DNA from 4 places in the Klebsiella grimontii genome. Region 3 is predicted to be linked to each of the others. Evidence: predicted binding sites of a transcription regulator. Region 3 holds the regulator's gene; each other region holds the start of a gene.

Region 1 (2,207 bases), 2.0 Mb from region 3:
ACTGCTGAAGGTGAGCCGTCTGGGGCCGAAAGCGTTTGAGCAGTGCGCGGGCTTCCTGCGCATCAACCACGGCGACAACCCGCTGGACGCCTCAACCGTGCACCCGGAAGCGTATCCGGTGGTGGAGCGCATTCTGGCGGCGACTCAGCAGGCGCTGAAAGATTTGATGGGCAACAGCAGCGAGCTGCGTAATCTGAAAGCCGTTGATTTCACTGATGATAAATTCGGCGTGCCGACGGTAACCGACATTATCAAAGAGCTGGAAAAACCGGGCCGCGACCCGCGTCCGGAGTTTAAAACCGCCCAGTTCGCCGATGGCGTAGAGACCATGAACGACCTGCTGCCGGGAATGATCCTCGAAGGCGCGGTGACCAACGTCACCAACTTCGGCGCGTTTGTCGATATCGGCGTTCACCAGGACGGCCTGGTGCATATCTCTTCCCTGTCGAATAAGTTCGTTGAAGATCCGCACACGGTGGTCAAAGCGGGCGATATCGTGAAGGTCAAAGTGATGGAAGTTGACCTGCCGAGGAAGCGTATCGCGCTGACGATGCGTCTGGACGAACAGCCTGGCGACAGCAACGCGCGCCGCGGCGGCGGAAACGATCGTCCTCAGGGCAACCGCCCGGCGGCGAAGGCCGCTAAACCTCGCGGTCGCGAGGCGCAGCCAGCGGGCAACAGCGCGATGATGGACGCGCTGGCGGCGGCAATGGGTAAAAAACGCTAATCTCTTTCCGGCCCCTTTTCTGAGGGGCCGTTTCTTCTCTGCTCTTCGCCATATTGCGCAAACAAGCATCAGTATTTTCTTATAACCTCTTAATAAGCGCGAATTACGGATAATGAGATTATTATTTTCATTTCGTTAACCAATGACACCTTTATTAAACATTCGCTAAGCAGAAATAATGATTCTCTCTACGGTCGTGACAAAATAGAGTTTGCTCAATATCAACAAATGCTCAATTTCCTGTTTAAAAAAAGAATCGAGCGCATTATATGTATTGATGATAAAAACTATTCTCATTATCATTATTTCCATTGAGTGTTTTTTATTCTTCGTTGGCTATGGTCCCTGGCACCGCGTCTGCGGCGCATAGGGGAAAACTCTCTTTCGGTTGGCGATACACAAGTAGGTCCTATGCAATTCACACCTGATAGTGCGTGGAAAATCACCGGCTTCTCCCGCGATATTAGTCCGGCATATCGGCAGAAGCTGCTGTCCCTCGGGATGCTGCCGGGTTCGTCTTTTAACGTGGTTCGCGTGGCGCCGCTCGGCGACCCTATTCATATTGAAACCCGACGCGTTAGCCTGGTATTACGTAAAAAGGATCTTGCGTTAATTGAGCTGGAAGCGGTTGCACAATAATGCCTGACCGGCACTAAGAGTATGAATATGAAAAAATTAACCCTTGGTTTAATTGGTAATCCAAATTCCGGGAAAACAACGCTGTTTAACCAGCTCACCGGCGCGCGCCAGCGTGTCGGTAACTGGGCGGGGGTGACCGTTGAGCGCAAAGAGGGCGGCTTCAACACCACCGATCATCAGGTCACGCTGGTAGACCTTCCGGGCACCTATTCCCTGACCACCATCTCCTCGCAAACCTCGCTGGATGAGCAGATTGCCTGCCACTATATTCTCAGCGGCGACGCCGACATGCTGATAAACGTGGTCGATGCGTCCAATCTGGAGCGTAACCTCTATCTGACGCTGCAGCTGCTGGAGCTCGGCATCCCCTGCGTGGTCGCGCTGAATATGCTCGATATCGCGGAAAAACAGAACATCCGCATCGATGTCGACGCGCTGGCCGCCCGCCTTGGATGCCCGGTAATCCCGCTGGTTTCCACCCGCGGGCGCGGTATCGAAGCCTTGAAAATGGCTATCGACCGCCATCAGCAAAATCAGGATATTGAACTGGTGCACTATCCGCGGCCGCTGCTGCGGGAGGCGGACAAGCTGGCGGAGATGATGGCCACGGACATTCCGCCGCGCCAGCGCCGCTGGCTGGGTTTACAGATGCTTGAAGGCGATATTTACAGCCGCGCCTTCGCCGGAGACGCCGCCCACAAGCTGGACGTAGCCCTGGCGCACCTGAGCGAAGAGCTGGATGACCCGGCGCTGCACATCGCCGATGCCCGCTACCAAAGCATTGCCGCCATTTGCGATGCGGTCAGTAATACCCTCACCGCCGAACCCAGCCGCTTTACCG
Region 2 (2,207 bases), 1.3 Mb from region 3:
CGCGATATTGTCTTCGGTAAACAGCGAGAAAATCTCGGCGCTGGAATAGGGGCTGCGTCCGGTTGCCGACATACCGTCAATGGAGCCATAAGAGAGCGACTGGGTGGTCGACACGCCATCTTTCATCCGCTGCTGGTTCCACTCGGTACCCAGCGTCAGATTCTGTTCGAATCCCAGGGTAAACGGAATATTCACCTCGCTGTGCAGCAGCACATCCGACAGGTCGATATCGGAGAATTCGCTGCTGGAGAAGATCCCTTCCGTTCCGCCAGCCAGTCCCTCGTTCATACGCGAGTTACGGGTGTGCTCATACTGCGCCCAGGTATTGCTGGTCACGCCGTTATCCCAGCCGCCGGTCCACGTGACGCCATACGTCTGGCGATAGAGGCGGTTGGTCTCTTTCCCGTACAGACTTTTCACCAGCGTGCTGGTGTTGGTATTCTGCGTGTCGCCTGCATACAGGTTGCCCTGGCGACTGTAGCCGGTTTCAAACTCCAGCGCCTGCATCGGCGCAAATTCCCAGCGCAGCTTACCGTGGATATCTTTATTCACCACGCCTTCGCGCCCTGCAGGATACGATCCCGCATAGCTACCGGTTCGCGCCGCTTCGTGGCCAGCGTTGACATCCTGGGCATCGGCCTGCGTTTTGCTCAGGTTTCCCCATAAATTAAAGCTGACCTCATCCGATAGCGGACCATTGAGGCTGAAGTTTGTCCGCTTCGTCGCGCCCTCTTTACGATGCTGAGGTGCGTTCATATAGGTATTCCAGGACCCATGCCACTCGCTGGTGGCCGGTTTTGTGACGATACTCACCACCCCGCCCATCGCGCCGTTACCGTAGCGGGCCGCCGCAGGGCCGCGAATCACGTCGATATGATCGATCATTTCCGCCGGTACCCAGCTGGTATCACCGCGCGTATCGCGGTCGCCGCGCCAGCCATAGCGCACGGAATTACGACTGGTCACCGGTTTACCATCCACCAGAATCAGGGTGTTCTCCGGTCCCATGCCGCGAATATCGACCTGGCGGTTATTACCGCGCTGGCCGCTGGTGGAGTTACCGGTGAGGTTGACGCCGGGCTGGGTACGAATCAGCTCGGAGACATCACGCGCGGGCGGATGTTTACGGATCTCCTCAGCGGTGATGGTCGATACGCCGGGGGCTTGCAGCGTCTGCGCCGCCGCGGTGACCACCATCGTTTCATCGTCATTTACCGCAGCCGTTTCAGATATCTTCGTATCGTCTGGCATGCTGCCATCAGCGGCCTGAACCGGCAGCGTCCCTCCCCAGATGACCATCGGGATTAGTACGGCCAGCGAGTAGTGTGAATCGTATTTCATGGAATATGCCCTGTTTTTCTTTTTAGCTGTCGGGGCACGTCTTCTTCATCAGTCAGATAAACAACGGTAATGACTTTTATGCAAGCGCAGTATCTCTGCTTTTGGCGTAGCCGGGCCCTCCCGCTTAAATAGCGGAATAGCAATAAATAATGAGCAGCCAAAATAGATTTATTACTCTGGCAAAAATGAAGAAATAAACGCACCGTGCTATTCTTTGACAGCATTCGCCGAACAGCAGTAATAGGAGTCTTGTGCCACACAACGTTATTAGAAATGAGATTTATTATCAAGTGGATAATTATCCACCGCACGGATAATTTTTAACAAATCAATAAAAACAAAAAGATAAGAGAGCTAAAGTCGTTTTTTATTTTTAGAACAGTTAAATAACTGAAGTATATCCACATTAAAAAAACACAATTCAGACATATTATCTCCATAATTAATTAGGGCGTGTGGGTTTATTATTTCACGATAAATATCGTCATTGTAAATTAATAGAATAATTAAAATAGCGGACTAGCCGACTCGCATACGCGATCGCCGGGGATGCTAACGGCGTGGAATTGACTAAAATAAGAAAATCCCCCTGCGGAGCACCGCGCCATGAACACTTCATCGTTCTATCGATACCTTGTCGGCGGGCTCGCATGCTTTGCCGCCCTGCTATGCTTCACCTCCGTTTACGCCGCCGCTGAGAACAAACTGTCAGAGCCAGAGGAACGAGAGGCCCTGAAGGTCGACGTTGACGATATGCTACAGCCCTGGAAGGGAGATTTACCCGGAATGCTCGACCGGCGAACTATTCGCGTATTAACCACCTTCAGCAAAACCTTTTTCTTTATTAACAAAGGCACTCAGCGTGG
Region 3 (2,207 bases):
ATCACTCTCAGGGACTCGCCGTCGAGATGGGAAATCGCCGCCCCCGGCTGCAGCGTGGCGCCCAGTCCGTCGCGGACGGCGCGCATCAGCAGGGCCAGACCGTCGATTTCAGCCACCACATCGACGCTCAGGGCGTGCTCCTGGCAGATCGCCTCCAGCCTGCCGCGCAGGCCATGCCCCAGGCTTGGCATTATCAGCGGGATAGCGGCCAGTTGGCCAGGCGAGATGCTCGCTTCGGGAAGGGGGGCCAGCACGTCATGGGTGCCAATCAGAAACAGACGCTCTTCGAGAATCGGCCTGGCGCTCCAGCGCGCAAGCTTCTCCTTCTGGAACACGATAGCTAAATCAAGCTGGCGGGTGTTGATCATGCGTTCCAGATTACCGGAGAGGCTCTCGACCAAATGCAGGCGGACGTCGGCATAGCTTTCGCGCATCGCGTGAATAAAAGGTACCCCCAGTACAGAGGCGGTGCTGGGGGCCATACCGACGCTGACGTGGCCGGAAAGGCGCGCCTCGCGCGCGGCGAGAACCGCATCGTCGGCGTGGCGCAGCGCCAGCTGCGCCTGGGAGTAGAAGGCGAGACCAGCGCTGGTCGGCATTACGCCGCGCGATGTCCGCTGCAGCAGACGGATGGCGAGTTCGTTCTCCAGGCGCGCCATCTGTTGGCTCAGCGCGGAGACGCCGATATTCAGGTCAAGCGCGGCGCGGCCCATACTGCCGGTTTCAATAATGCGCACATAATAGCGTAGCTGGCGAAGCTCCATGTCGACTCTCCGTACACCTCAGGATGCACTGACAGTAAACGTATTGCAGCGCGAGAGAAAGAGGCGGCAAATTCCGGGCAAAAAAAAGCCAACCTTCAGGTTGGCTTTTGGCGGTATACGATGCGGTGATTATTTCTCTGCCGCGTCGTGGGCATGTTCATCTTCGCGGCAGTCGCCTTCCGCACAGTGTCCGTACAGGTACAGGCTGTGGTTGGTCAGACGAATACCGTGCCTTGCGGCAATTTCACGCTGGCGCGCTTCGATGGAATCATCGCTAAATTCGATCACTTTGCCGCAGTCGAGGCAAATCAGGTGATCGTGATGATGCTGCTGCGTCAGTTCAAAAACGGATTTACCGCCTTCAAAATTATGACGGGTGACGATACCGGCGTCGTCGAACTGGTTCAGTACGCGGTAGACGGTGGCCAGGCCAATCTCTTCACCCATATCAATCAGGCGTTTGTATAAGTCTTCCGCACTGACATGATGGTTATCCGGTCCTTGCAGCACTTCCAGGATTTTTAATCTCGGAAGCGTCACTTTCAGGCCAGCTTTCTTTAATGCGGTATTGTTGTCAGTCATGCGGAATCTGTCCTGTTGCTAAACGATCTACTTCCATCAGCGGAAGTAATACAGAGAATCACCCGATGTAATGCGTCTCATTATAGAACTGCCATGGTGAAATGAAAACTGCAAGCATCGGGCCTTGTATGCTGTCAAAAACGAGGCACTCGCTACAAAGTGCTTCACGCGACCCCGTTAAATCAGAGGACATTGTACAGATATGTGATTAAAAGTTAAAAACTTGTAGCTATAACTTTGATTGCTTTTATCTATCAATTCGGCGAAATCTGATGATTTCGCCGTTTAGACTCAGGCATTCTTGATTTCTTCAAGGTGCAGCTCTTCAGAAATCTGTTTTACCCATTTTTCCACGCGTTCGTTAGTCAATTCTGGCTGACGGTCTTCGTCAATGGCCAGGCCAACAAAGTGATCGTCATCGGCCAGGCCTTTAGACGCTTCAAAATGGTAGCCCGCGGTCGGCCAGTGGCCAACGATAGTTGCGCCGCGCGGTTCGATGATGTCGCGGATGGTACCCAGCGCATCGCAGAAGTATTCAGCATAGTCTTCCTGATCGCCACAGCCAAACAGCGCGACCAGTTTGCCGTTGAAATCGATCTCTTCCAGCGTCGGGAAGAAATCGTCCCAGTCGCACTGGGCTTCGCCGTAGTACCAGGTCGGAATGCCGAGCAGCAGGATATCGTGAGCTTCCAGATCCTCTTTGCTGCTTTTGGCAATGTCGTGAACATCAGCAACATCTTTACCAAGCTGCTTTTGGATCATTTTTGCAATATTTTCGGTGTTGCCGGTGTCGCTGCCAAAAAAGATGCCGATGATTGCCATGAGTAAAATAACCTCTTGAAACTTAATGATGTGGTAGTG
Region 4 (2,207 bases), 2.2 Mb from region 3:
CGGCGCGATCCTGGTTGTTGCTGCGACTGACGGCCCGATGCCGCAGACTCGTGAGCACATCCTGCTGGGTCGTCAGGTAGGCGTTCCGTACATCATCGTGTTCCTGAACAAATGCGACATGGTTGATGACGAAGAGCTGCTGGAACTGGTTGAAATGGAAGTTCGTGAACTTCTGTCTCAGTACGATTTCCCGGGCGACGACACCCCGATCGTTCGTGGTTCCGCTCTGAAAGCGCTGGAAGGCGACGCAGACTGGGAAGCGAAAATCATCGAACTGGCTGGCTACCTGGATTCTTACATCCCGGAACCAGAGCGTGCGATTGACAAGCCGTTCCTGCTGCCGATCGAAGACGTATTCTCCATCTCCGGTCGTGGTACCGTTGTTACCGGTCGTGTAGAGCGCGGTATCATCAAAGTTGGCGAAGAAGTTGAAATCGTTGGTATCAAAGAGACTGCGAAGTCTACCTGTACTGGCGTTGAAATGTTCCGCAAACTGCTGGACGAAGGCCGTGCTGGTGAGAACGTTGGTGTTCTGCTGCGTGGTATCAAACGTGAAGAAATCGAACGTGGTCAGGTACTGGCTAAGCCGGGTTCCATCAAGCCGCACACCAAGTTCGAATCTGAAGTGTACATTCTGTCCAAAGACGAAGGCGGCCGTCATACTCCGTTCTTCAAAGGCTACCGTCCGCAGTTCTACTTCCGTACAACTGACGTGACTGGCACCATCGAACTGCCGGAAGGCGTAGAGATGGTCATGCCGGGCGACAACATCAAAATGGTTGTTACCCTGATCCACCCGATCGCGATGGACGACGGTCTGCGTTTCGCAATCCGTGAAGGCGGCCGTACCGTTGGCGCGGGCGTTGTTGCTAAAGTTCTGGGCTAATAATTAGTTCTGAATTAAAAAGGGCGCTAAGGCGCCCTTTTTGCTGTCTGCTATATGTGAGCTGCAGCACGATGACCGGCAGCAAATAGAGTAAATGTTTATTTAATAGACAGGCTATTGTAATCATAACTATTCTCATTTACACTTTGTTTGTAAGTTGAACGGGAGTATATATGTACGTTTGTCTGTGTAATGGTGTGAACGATAAAAAAATTCGTCAGGCTGTGCGCCAATTCAATCCTCAGTCTTTTCAACAACTGCGAAAATTTATTCCCGTTGGAAATCAATGCGGTAAGTGCGTCCGTGCGGCGCGCGAGATTATGGAAGATGAATTAACCCGCATGCCGGAATATCAAGAGATCGCCTGAAGCCCCTCAGCTTTACTTTGACATCCCTATAGCTCGAACTACGCTTCAATAAGTGGAAGCGGAGGGACTATATAATGAAAGGTGATGTCAAAATCATAAGTTATCTCAATAAATTATTGGGAAATGAGCTTGTCGCAATTAATCAATACTTTCTCCATGCGAGAATGTTCAAGAACTGGGGCCTGATGCGCCTCAATGATGTCGAATACCACGAATCTATCGATGAAATGAAGCATGCCGATAAGTATATTGAGCGCATTTTGTTTCTCGAAGGGATCCCGAACCTGCAGGATCTCGGCAAACTCCGCATCGGAGAAGACGTCGAGGAGATGCTGCAATCTGACCTAAGGCTGGAGCTGGAAGGGGCGAAGGATCTACGCGAGGCCATTGCCTATGCCGACAGCGTCCATGACTACGTCAGCCGTGATATGTTAATCACTATCCTCGCAGATGAAGAAGGCCATATCGATTGGCTGGAAACCGAATTGGACCTGATAGGCAAAATTGGTTTGCAGAATTATCTTCAGTCGCAGATTAAAGTGGCTGACTGATAAACGTCTGCCATCCACAGAACACACCCGCTGTGGCCAGGAAAGGGCCAAAAGGCAGCGGGTGGTGTAGCATCTGCCTTGTTCTCGTGCACAAAATCAGCGCCGTTACGGCCGCGCAGGCCAGAATAGCTGCGATGAGAACCAGCTGCGGTAAAACTTCCCACCCATGCCATGCCCCAAGCGCGGCGAGAAATTTAATATCGCCGTAGCCGATGCCTTCCCGCCTGCGTATTCCCCTGTAGAGCCAATAGATCAAGCCAAAGGCCAGATAGCCGCCTATCGCGCCCCAGACGGCATGTACCAGATTGGCCGGCGACAGACAGAGATAATAAAGCAACCCACTCCACAGCAGAGGGCAGGTAAATTTATCGGGTAGCAAGCCATAGCGCAGATCGTGCCAAC

The links. Region 3 encodes Fur, which represses iron uptake genes when iron is present. Its sites were predicted from a motif close to ATAATAATGAGAACNACTATCAA; they were not measured.
Region 1: the regulator Fur is predicted to act here: its motif matches at 1,008-1,030, upstream of feoA (ferrous iron transporter A).
Region 2: the regulator Fur is predicted to act here: its motif matches at 1,609-1,631, upstream of ACE3MN_RS24885 (TonB-dependent siderophore receptor).
Region 4: the regulator Fur is predicted to act here: its motif matches at 1,003-1,025, upstream of bfd (bacterioferritin-associated ferredoxin).

Annotation. Positions count from the first base shown of each region.
Region 1 covers NZ_CP169721.1:288,008-290,214, forward strand. Annotated here, with positions in the region: gene ACE3MN_RS01300 (Tex family protein) at 1-727, shown strand, start outside; gene feoA (ferrous iron transporter A) at 1,139-1,366, shown strand; gene feoB (Fe(2+) transporter permease subunit FeoB) at 1,394-2,207, shown strand, end outside.
Region 2 covers NZ_CP169721.1:5,312,429-5,314,635, forward strand. Annotated here, with positions in the region: gene ACE3MN_RS24885 (TonB-dependent siderophore receptor) at 1-1,341, opposite strand, end outside; gene ACE3MN_RS24890 (transglycosylase SLT domain-containing protein) at 1,948-2,207, shown strand, end outside.
Region 3 covers NZ_CP169721.1:4,003,339-4,005,545, reverse strand. Annotated here, with positions in the region: gene tcuR (tricarballylate utilization LysR family transcriptional regulator TcuR) at 1-764, opposite strand, end outside; gene fur (ferric iron uptake transcriptional regulator) at 894-1,346, opposite strand; gene fldA (flavodoxin FldA) at 1,638-2,168, opposite strand.
Region 4 covers NZ_CP169721.1:450,685-452,891, forward strand. Annotated here, with positions in the region: gene tuf (elongation factor Tu) at 1-886, shown strand, start outside; gene bfd (bacterioferritin-associated ferredoxin) at 1,060-1,254, shown strand; gene bfr (bacterioferritin) at 1,329-1,805, shown strand; gene ACE3MN_RS02060 (prepilin peptidase) at 1,789-2,207, opposite strand, start outside.